DNA from 3 places in the Sporosarcina sp. FSL K6-1508 genome. Region 2 is predicted to be linked to each of the others. Evidence: riboswitches for the same ligand, from Rfam matches in the RefSeq annotation. Region 2 holds a riboswitch; each other region holds the start of a gene.
What was found. A riboswitch is a leader RNA that binds a small molecule or an ion and turns the genes downstream of it on or off. The one in region 2 is predicted to bind S-adenosylmethionine.
Positions count from the first base shown of each region.

Region 1: another riboswitch for S-adenosylmethionine. It lies ahead of cysC (adenylyl-sulfate kinase); the one in region 2 lies ahead of MKZ11_RS07255 (methionine biosynthesis PLP-dependent protein).
Region 3: another riboswitch for S-adenosylmethionine. It lies ahead of MKZ11_RS09655 (methionine ABC transporter ATP-binding protein); the one in region 2 lies ahead of MKZ11_RS07255 (methionine biosynthesis PLP-dependent protein).

Region 1 covers NZ_JBBOXF010000001.1:3,528,439-3,531,676, reverse strand. The annotation lists gene MKZ11_RS17865 (TraB/GumN family protein) at 1-107, shown strand, start outside; gene MKZ11_RS17860 (DMT family transporter) at 167-1,069, shown strand; SAM riboswitch class I at 1,245-1,345, shown strand; gene cysC (adenylyl-sulfate kinase) at 1,592-2,203, shown strand; gene MKZ11_RS17850 (phosphoadenylyl-sulfate reductase) at 2,431-3,144, shown strand; gene sat (sulfate adenylyltransferase) at 3,159-3,238, shown strand, end outside.
Region 2 covers NZ_JBBOXF010000001.1:1,477,083-1,480,320, reverse strand. The annotation lists gene MKZ11_RS07265 (ABC transporter ATP-binding protein) at 151-882, shown strand; gene MKZ11_RS07260 (ABC transporter permease) at 879-1,634, shown strand; SAM riboswitch class I at 1,711-1,817, shown strand; gene MKZ11_RS07255 (methionine biosynthesis PLP-dependent protein) at 1,894-3,015, shown strand; gene metC (cystathionine beta-lyase) at 3,012-3,238, shown strand, end outside.
Region 3 covers NZ_JBBOXF010000001.1:1,926,210-1,929,447, forward strand. The annotation lists gene gcvH (glycine cleavage system protein GcvH) at 1-43, shown strand, start outside; gene MKZ11_RS09645 (toprim domain-containing protein) at 313-654, shown strand; gene MKZ11_RS09650 (thioredoxin family protein) at 669-968, shown strand; SAM riboswitch class I at 1,023-1,128, shown strand; gene MKZ11_RS09655 (methionine ABC transporter ATP-binding protein) at 1,608-2,633, shown strand; gene MKZ11_RS09660 (methionine ABC transporter permease) at 2,626-3,238, shown strand, end outside.

The DNA.
Region 1 (3,238 bases), 2.1 Mb from region 2:
TGACACGAGTCTTGCTGGTTATCGTTCTGACTAACTTGGGGGGGACACTGGGGACATTCCTAGGGGGAGCCGACGTCATCCGTGTATTCTTTGAAAACTTAAAGTGAAATCAATTGTTAAGCATTTTCATATAAATGATTTATAGTCATAATGGGGTGGGGGCTGGATGAATCGAATCATTTTTAGTTTGTTAGTGATTTTGACGACTGGATTAATGGGTTCTTCTTTTACAATAGGGAAGTTAGGGTTAGCCTATTCATCTCCTCTCCTATTAGTCGCTATGCGTTTTACGCTTGCAGGGCTTATTATGGCTACGATCGTTAAAATCTTAAACAAGCGACATCCGGTAAAGGTAATCGATTGGGTGTGGCTTGTTCTAATTGGACTTTTTCAAACGGCTTTTGTGATGGGCTGTATATTCATGGCACTACGTACGATCACTTCTGGAGAGACGTCTATCCTAACATTTATGAATCCTTTACTCGTCGTAGTTTTTGGAACGCTTTTTTTAAAATCCCGTTACCGTATTCAGCAATGGATAGGTGTACTGCTAGGTTTTATCGGGGTTTTTCTCACGTTGGGTTCACATCTTGACTTTAGAATCGGTACCATATTAGGGGTTTTGTCGGCAGTTTCATGGGCGATTGCTACGCTTTTGATAAAAATACATGGTTTTAAATTTGATACATATGTAATGACAGCCTATCAAATGCTTTTTGGCGGATTAATTCTCTTTCTGGGAAGTTTACTATTGGAAGAGTCTTTTTTCAGAATGACTACTCAATCCATCCTGATTTTGTTATGGCTTACCATTGCGGCCTCAATTATTCAGTTTTCTGTTTGGTTTTATCTTCTTCAGAGAGGAAATCAAGAACGAACGAGTGCATTCCTTTTTTTAGCGCCATTCTTCGGTGTACTAACAGGATGGTGTTTGCTCCATGAAAGACTAACCTGGTCTACTCTTTTTGGTGGATTACTAATCTTTAAAGGAATATTTCTTGTTAATTGGAAAAATGATTGTGAAAAGGAAATGGAGAAAACTAATGAGAGCAATGGAAGGAGAAGTTAGAGTTGAACTATAAGTTTTCAAGAACGCCGAAAAGTAGTTTAACGTGCCTTTTTGTTTATGTGCGAGACATTAGTGTTTAAACCCTACTAAACTGATGTGAATAAAATTAAAAACTGATAAATCATTGACTTTGGAATTTCGATGATGTAATATTGATCTCAACTTCATAGTGTATTTCTTATCAAGAGAGGTTGAGGGACTGGCCCGAAGAAGCCTCGGCAACAGACTGTTTTGTACTGTGCCAATTCCAGTAAGCGAAAGTTTAGCAGATAAGAAGAGATAGTTATTCGATATCATCAACCTCTTCTTGCCCTAATTGAAGAGGCTTTTTTATTGTTTAGCGTATGGTGAAATCTCATTTTTCTTTTTCTGGTCTCCAGCGCTATTCTTGTTTTTACCAATTAAATATATGCTAATTAGTCAACTAAAGGCATCTTTCTAATCGATTTTTCGAATCGACTAAAAAGATGTTTTTTGTATTTGAAAATTGATTCAGAGCAAATGAATTTAGGAGGAGAAAAAATGACAAAAGCTAAAAATATCGTATGGCATGAATCAGAGGTTACGAAAAGGGATCGCCAAGAAGCAAAAGGTCATAAAAGTGCAATTCTTTGGTTTACAGGATTATCGGGTTCCGGAAAATCGACGATTTCAGCGGCGTTAGAAACAGCTTTACATTCAAAGGGTGTTCACACTTATCGACTAGATGGAGATAACGTCAGACACGGTTTAAATAAGAATCTTGGGTTTAGTCCAGATGATCGATCCGAAAATATTCGCAGAATTGGTGAAGTTGCAAAACTAATGGTTGATGCTGGCCTGTTCACATTGACCGCATTCATTTCCCCTTACCAAGAAGATCGTGATCAAGTGCGGGAAATTGTCGATGCTGATGAATTCATTGAAGTATATGTAAAGGCCAGTTTAGAAACCTGCGAAGAACGCGATCCAAAGGGATTGTACAAAAAAGCAAGATTGGGTGAAATTAAAGACTTTACAGGAATTGATGCTCCTTATGAAGAACCTGTTAATGCGGAAATATCCATCGATACCAATCAGTTAAGTATTGAAGAATCGGTCGAAGTCATCATTTCTTATTTAAAAGAAAATAACTATATCAAAAAAAGTCAATAATCACGTAACATTCTAGTTCACTTGGAATAGAATGACTTAAAACCTACTTGACACATAGGAATAATAAAGTTAGTATAAACGCTAATCACTAGCCGACTGGAAACCCAGAAGCTGATGGACAATTGGGTATATGGGAACAATGCGCTGACTAAAAAATTAGAGGCGACTTTAATCAGTAGGAGATTAAAGTCGTCTTTTTATAAAAGATAGGAAGGAGAGTTAATTTGGTGAAGAAAACGTACGATTCCTGGATTGAGTCTGAAGATGTTTTTTTACTTGACGACGAAGCGAAGGGTGCGCTAAACGTCTTGCGATGGGCTTATAAAGAATATGACGATGAACTTGTTTATGCGTGCAGCTTCGGGGTTGAAGGGATTGTAATGATTGACTTAATCTCGCAAATAAAATCAACCGCTAAAGTGGTATTTCTAGATACAGGACTTCATTTTAAAGAAACCTATGCCCTAATTGATAAAGTCAAACAACTCTATCCTCAGTTGAAAATTGAATTGAAAAAGCCGATTTTAACGGTTGAAGAACAAGCTGATGAGTATGGCGCTGAACTTTGGGCGAGACAGCCGGATCAGTGTTGTCATATGAGGAAAGTAATTCCGCTTCGGGAAACACTAAGTAATGCGACTGCTTGGCTGTCCGGATTAAGACGTGAACAATCACCATCTAGAAGTCTGACAAACTTCGTGAATAAGGATGAAACATTTCAATCAGTTAAAATTTGCCCGCTAATTCATTGGTCGTGGACGGATATTTGGGATTATGTTGATAAACATGAACTGCCCTATAATCCACTTCATGATCAAGGCTATCCGAGTATCGGCTGTGCACCCTGTACAATACAAGGCGATACTACGACAGGGTCAAGGTCAGGCCGCTGGGCAAATCAAACGAAAACAGAGTGTGGATTGCATAAAAAGTTAACTTAAATGGAGGAATTTACATGAGCTTGAGTCAACCGCATGGCGGCATATTAATTAATCGCTGGAATCCAGATTTTCAATTCGAAGGGTTTACCAAAAC
Region 2 (3,238 bases):
CCTCAATAAAAGTAAATCTTCCTTTCTGGGGAATAAAGGTAGACAAATACCAATGAACGATTAGCAACAAACACTTTTTAGAACTATAATAGAGTTTTCTTGCATGATAAAATACGCTATATAAATAAGAAGTTAGTAGGAGCGAATTGAATGTCTAATTTTTATGAACCTGCCTTGCATTTTCATAACGTCAATTATTCCATTGATGATGTACATATTTTAAAAAACATAACGGGTTCCTTTCCAAAAGGGAAAATCACTACGCTTGTTGGCCCATCCGGAGCAGGAAAAACGACGTTGCTCAAATTATGTAATGGTTTGATATCCCCCACTTCCGGCGAGATTTATATTCATGAAAAACCAATTCTCACATATGAGCCGGTTGAACTCCGCCGTCATGTCGGAATCGCCCTTCAAAGTGCACCAATGATAAAAGGTACCGTCTTCCATAACTTAGCACTCCCTTTGGAACTTCAAGGTGAAAAAATGCCTGAACAGAATGCGGTTGAAATTCTGGAAGACGTCGGGTTGGATAAACAGTTTTTACATAGGAAAACGGATGATTTGTCAGGTGGACAACGGCAGAAAGTATCAATCGCCCGTACACTGATTAATCGCTCTGAAATCCTATTGCTGGATGAAATAACCTCCGCCTTGGACCGATCATCATTACATGAAATTGAAGAGTTGATCGTTAAAATCAATCGGAAATACGGCGTGACAATCATTTGGATTACACATAACTTGCAGCAAGCGTTATCAATCGGCGATTATACCTGGGTGCTTATGGACGGTAAAGTCATTGAAACGGGCAAAAGTGACTTATTGAAATCGCCGACAAATGAATTCGTGAAGCAGTTTGTACAAGGAGGCGAAGAATGAGTTATTTGACGTTATCCATCACACTTATTTTTGTTATCATCCCCCTCCTACTATCGAAAACACTGCGCTTAGGGTTGGAAAAAGATACGCTTATTGCAACAGTCCGATCCATTATCCAGTTGCTCGCTGTAGGATATATTCTCAAATTCGTCTTCGATTCCGAAAATCTTTTGTACATCGGATTGATGGTTACATTAATGATCGCGGCAGCGACGCAAAACGCACGGAAGAAAGGAAAAGCAATCGAGGGAATTACGTGGAAAATCGCAATCACATTAGTTTTTATCGAAGTGCTTACACAAAGCATTTTACTAGGCTTCCAGATTGTGCCGCCAACCGCGCAATATATCATTTCAATCAGCGGTATGGTCATTGGTAACTCAATGGTTCTCTCGATTCTCTTTCTAAATCGATTTACAGCCGAGGTCGAAACCTATCGTGACGAAACAGAACTTATCCTTTCACTCGGCGGAACGCCAAAACAAGCAATCCATAGGCAGCTCATCAATGCGATTAAGGCAAGTATGATCCCAACTATCGAAAGTCAGAAGACAATGGGCTTAGTCCAGTTACCCGGCATGATGAGCGGTCAAATTATCGCAGGCGCCGACCCCATTCAAGCGGTTCAATTCCAGTTGCTCATTATCTTCCTATTATTGACGACAGCGGCAGTGACAAGCGCATTACTTGGATTTTTATCATATCCCAGTTTATTCAACCAACGTATGCAACAACTCAGGGAGAAGCATTAACAATCTACCCCTTGTTTTATTTTCCATAGCGTGCTAAAGTTATGGAAATTGTTTTTTCACATAATTTCATATTTTATTCTTATCAAGAGAGACCGAGGGAATGGCCCAATGACGTCTCAGCAACCAACCTGTTCAGGTACGGTGCTAATTCCTTTAGGTGTCCATTTCCCTAGAAGATAAGAAGATTGTCTGCGATATTTCGGGGACCCTCTTCTTACAGAGGGTCTCTTTTTTTATTTCAAAGAAAAGGGTGACTATAATGACAAAAAGAAGTTTGGAAACAATTCTAGTGCAATTAGGCAATAACAGTGATTCGAAAACAGGTGCTGTCAATCCGCCGATTTATTTATCAACTGCATACAAGCATAAGGGTCTCGGCCAATCGACTGGCTACGACTATACAAGAACAAAAAATCCGACCCGTTCCATTTTAGAAAAAGGCATTGCTAACTTGGAGGGTGGAGATGGTGGTTTCGCTTGCAGTTCCGGCATGGCGGCGATTCAGTTAATCCTTACCCTGTTTCGTCCCGGTGATGAATTAATTGTTCCAGAAGATATTTACGGCGGCACATACCGCTTACTCGAACAGTATTCTGATGTCTATTCAATCCACACGTTGTACACGGATTTTACTGATGTAAATGAAACCGAGAAGTTGATTTCGCCGAAGACGAAGGCACTCTTCATCGAAACACCTACGAATCCATTAATGCAAGAATTCGATATTCTTCAGTATGCCGAACTCGCAAAAAAACATGATTTACTGTTAATTGTCGACAACACGTTTTTAACGCCCTATTTCCAAAGACCAATCGAACTAGGCGCCGATATTGTCATGCATAGCGCAACGAAATATATCGGCGGGCATAATGATGTTCTCGCTGGTCTTGTCATAGCAAAAGGCGAGAAACTTTGCGAAAAATTGGCTGCCAACCATAACGCAATCGGCGCGGTCCTTTCCCCTTCTGATTCTTGGTTAATAATCAGGGGGTTGAAAACACTGCATTTAAGGATGAAACAGCATGATGCAAATGCAAAAGTAATCGTAGACTTTTTGAAAGATGAACCGCTTGTAGCAGACGTTCTCTATCCAGGCAAAGGTGGTATGCTCTCATTTCGATTAAATGACAGTCAATCGGTCGGACCGTTTCTTGAAAATCTGCAACTCATTACATTTGCGGAAAGTCTGGGCGGGGTGGAAAGTTTTATAACTTATCCAGCAACGCAAACACATGCAGATATCCCGAGAGAAGAACGGATACGTCGAGGTGTCTGCGACCGGCTTTTACGTTTTTCTGTTGGAGTAGAAGAAGCGGATGATTTGATTGCAGATTTGAAGCAAGTATTTGCAACTTTGAAAAGTGAGGTGCTAGTGCCATGAGTTTGAATGAAGAGCGATTAGAAACAACTATCATTCACGCATCCACAAGGGGAGAATACGAGCGGAAATCAGGGGCTGTTAATGTTCCGATTTACTTATCTTCCACGTTCCATCAAGAAAGTTTTGATGGCTTTGGACCATATGACTACAGCCGGTCGGGCAATCCAACGAGAGAGGCTTTGGAGAAATCCATCGCCACATTGGAAGGCGGTGCAAGAGGGTT
Region 3 (3,238 bases), 450 kb from region 2:
TATGTCAGCTGAAGCGTATGAAAAAATGACAGTTGGAGAATAATTGAAATTTATTCAGCAGAAGTTCAAACCCTTGCTGAATAGGGGAACTCAGACTAAAATCGCCGCGTCCTGCGGCAACGTCTGAGTAACCAACGTCCTGTTGGCCCTAAGCCTCCGGCGGATGCCACAGATTTTGAAAGGAGTGAATTGAGCAAGCTCAATTCAAAATCTGGGCGCAAATACGCCGAGGCGTATTTGATTTAACTGAGCGCCGGAATAATTCCGGCGTTTTTTGCATCTTACTAGTGTATTAGCAAAGGGGGAACTCTTTTGTCGGATGAAAAAGTCATCATAGTAGAGGGCGGTTCGGATAGAAAACGTTTAGTGCGCATACTTGCTGATCCTGTCGAAATTATTTGTACGAACGGTACAGTTAGCCCTTACCGGCTTGAAGAGTTACTTGCACCCTACGAAGAACAGGAACTATACGTCTTTGTCGATGCGGATGAAGATGGCGAGAAGACCCGTATTTTATTTAAGAGAGATTTCCCGGCAGCAATCCATCTATATACAGAAAAGGTATACCGAGAAGTGGAGACAACTCCGTATAAAGTGCTAGCCAAAATACTTCAAGAGGCGGATTTCAAAATCCGGCCTGAATATCTACTTTAAAGGATGTAGGATCAATGGAGACATGGACACGCGAACAGTGGGAGATAGCCTTAAAAGAGTCTCCGGTAGCAGCGTTTTATTTATATACACCGATGTGCGGCACATGTGCGGTTGCATCTAAAATGATGGAGATCATCACTGTAATGAGACCAGAAATACCAATCGGGAAAGCAGATTTGAATTACGTCCAAAATATTGCAATTGACTATGAAATTGAAAGTGTTCCTTGCCTTCTAATACAGAAGGAGGGCGTATTAACCCATAAAATCTATGCCTTTCAGTCGGTTCCGTATCTGCTTGAAAAGATTGATTGACAAACAATATGCTAATTTGATATAATTCGATTTAACATTCAACTGAATAGGTCGCTCTTATTAAGAGAGGTGGAGGGATAGTGCCCTGCGAAGCCCGGCAACCGTCACGAAAGTGAAATGGTGCCAAATCACACAAAGTGCATACTTTGAGAGATGAGAGATCGGACAAACGTTTATTTTATGATAGCGTAAAGCCTTTCTGCCCGTCTGCAGGAAGGCTTTTTTGTATTCTAATGAAATGTAGCCTTATTGTCACTAAGCGGTGAACTACCGGATAGTTATTGAGCGTAGGCGCCTTACAAGGGGTAGCCGAAGCCATAAGACTGACGGCGAAGCTGTCTGGCTTATGGGAAGCCACTGAAAAAGTTCTTTTTTCAGTAAGAACTAGTTGATTGTAGTGGAGAGCGGCGACTCCAGCGGGAACAGCACGAGCTGAAGACCCCGCAGGAACGCAGTGACGAGGAGGCTGAAGCCGTGCCCGCGGAAAGCGTCCGCTCGGAACGGAAATCAACGGGATTGAAGGAAATCGTACTTTTTCAGTACCCTCGCTTATGGCGGGAGGCATCCCCGAGCGCCGAAGCGGATTTGAAGGAATTCTAAATTCCAATTTATATAGATAAATACTCAGAGGTGAAATAGATGATTCATTTAACAGAAATCAATAAACGGTTCGGTGTAGGACCAGCCAGTATTTCAGCGGTCGAAAATGTCTCACTTGAAATTGCCGATGGCGAAATTTTTGGCATAATCGGATACAGCGGAGCAGGAAAAAGTACATTAATTCGCCTGTTGAACGGGCTTGAAAAGCCGACATCAGGTAGTGTGAAAATAGGTGGTTTAGAAATATCCGCAATCAGAGGAAAAGAACTAAGAGAAGCGCGTCAAAAAGTAAGTATGATTTTCCAACATTTCAACTTGTTATGGTCGCGGACAGTGAAGGACAATATTGCTTTTCCACTTGAAATCGCGGGCGTACGAAAAGCTACGCGAGACAAGAAAGTGGCAGAACTGATTGAACTGGTTGGATTAAGTGGTCGGGAAAACGCATATCCATCTGAATTGTCTGGAGGACAGAAGCAACGTGTCGGCATCGCCCGGGCGCTTGCAAACGATCCGGAAGTACTTCTCTGTGATGAAGCGACTTCAGCCCTTGATCCGGAAACGACGGATTCGATACTTGATCTTCTGACGGGCATTAATGAAAGACTTGGGCTGACGATTGTCCTTATCACACACGAAATGCATGTTATTCGCAAAATTTGCCACAGAGTCGCGGTAATGGAAGCAGGGAAGGTTGTCGAGATGGGGAATGTGCTCGATGTGTTCCAATCGCCGAAAGAGTCTATTACGAAGCGTTTTGTCTCTCAAGTAACTGAGCCAGCTGAAGCGAAGCAGGCAATGGCGCATATTAAGGAAGAATTCCCTACCGGTACGCTTATCAAGCTCTTATTTGTAGGTGACCGGACAGAGCAACCTGTGCTCGCAAGTCTTATCCGGAAATTCAGTGTCGACGTGAATATCGTGCAAGGGAACATTTCCCATACGCATGGTGGGGCATACGGCACACTCATACTTCAGCTCCTTGGAGATTCCACAATTATTGAGGAAGCAATTCATTATCTCAATGAAAATGATGTTCAGACGGAGGTGATCGGTAATGATTGAAAACCTTTTTCCGAATGTTGACTGGGCTAAGATGTGGGAAGCGACAGTGGAAACACTCTATATGACAGCAATCTCTACATTGTTCACATTAGTTATTGGACTAGCACTCGGGATTTTACTCTTCCTATCAAGTCCCGGTCAACTGTGGTCGAATAAGTTTGTAAATATGATTTCAGGGGCATTCGTCAATGTCTTTAGGTCAATCCCGTTTATCATATTAATCATTTTGCTTATTCCGTTTACGAAATTTCTTCTTGGCACAATCCGCGGACCGGATGCTGCGATGCCGGCACTAATAATTGGGGCGGCTCCGTTTTATGCAAGAATGGTGCTGATTGCCTTACAGGAAATTGATAAAGGTGTAATTGAAGCTTCGAAGTCAATGGGAGCAAAAACGAGAACGATTATTTTTAAAGTTCTTTTACCCGAATCGATGCCTGCACTTATTTCGGGAATTACCGTAACAGCGATTGCACTCGTCGGGTACACCGCTATGGCGGGGATTATTGGCGCAGGCGGTCTTGGGACACTCGCGTACTTAGATGGATTCCAGCGTAGCCGCGAGGACGTTACACTTGTTGCAACAATCTTTATTTTAATTATCG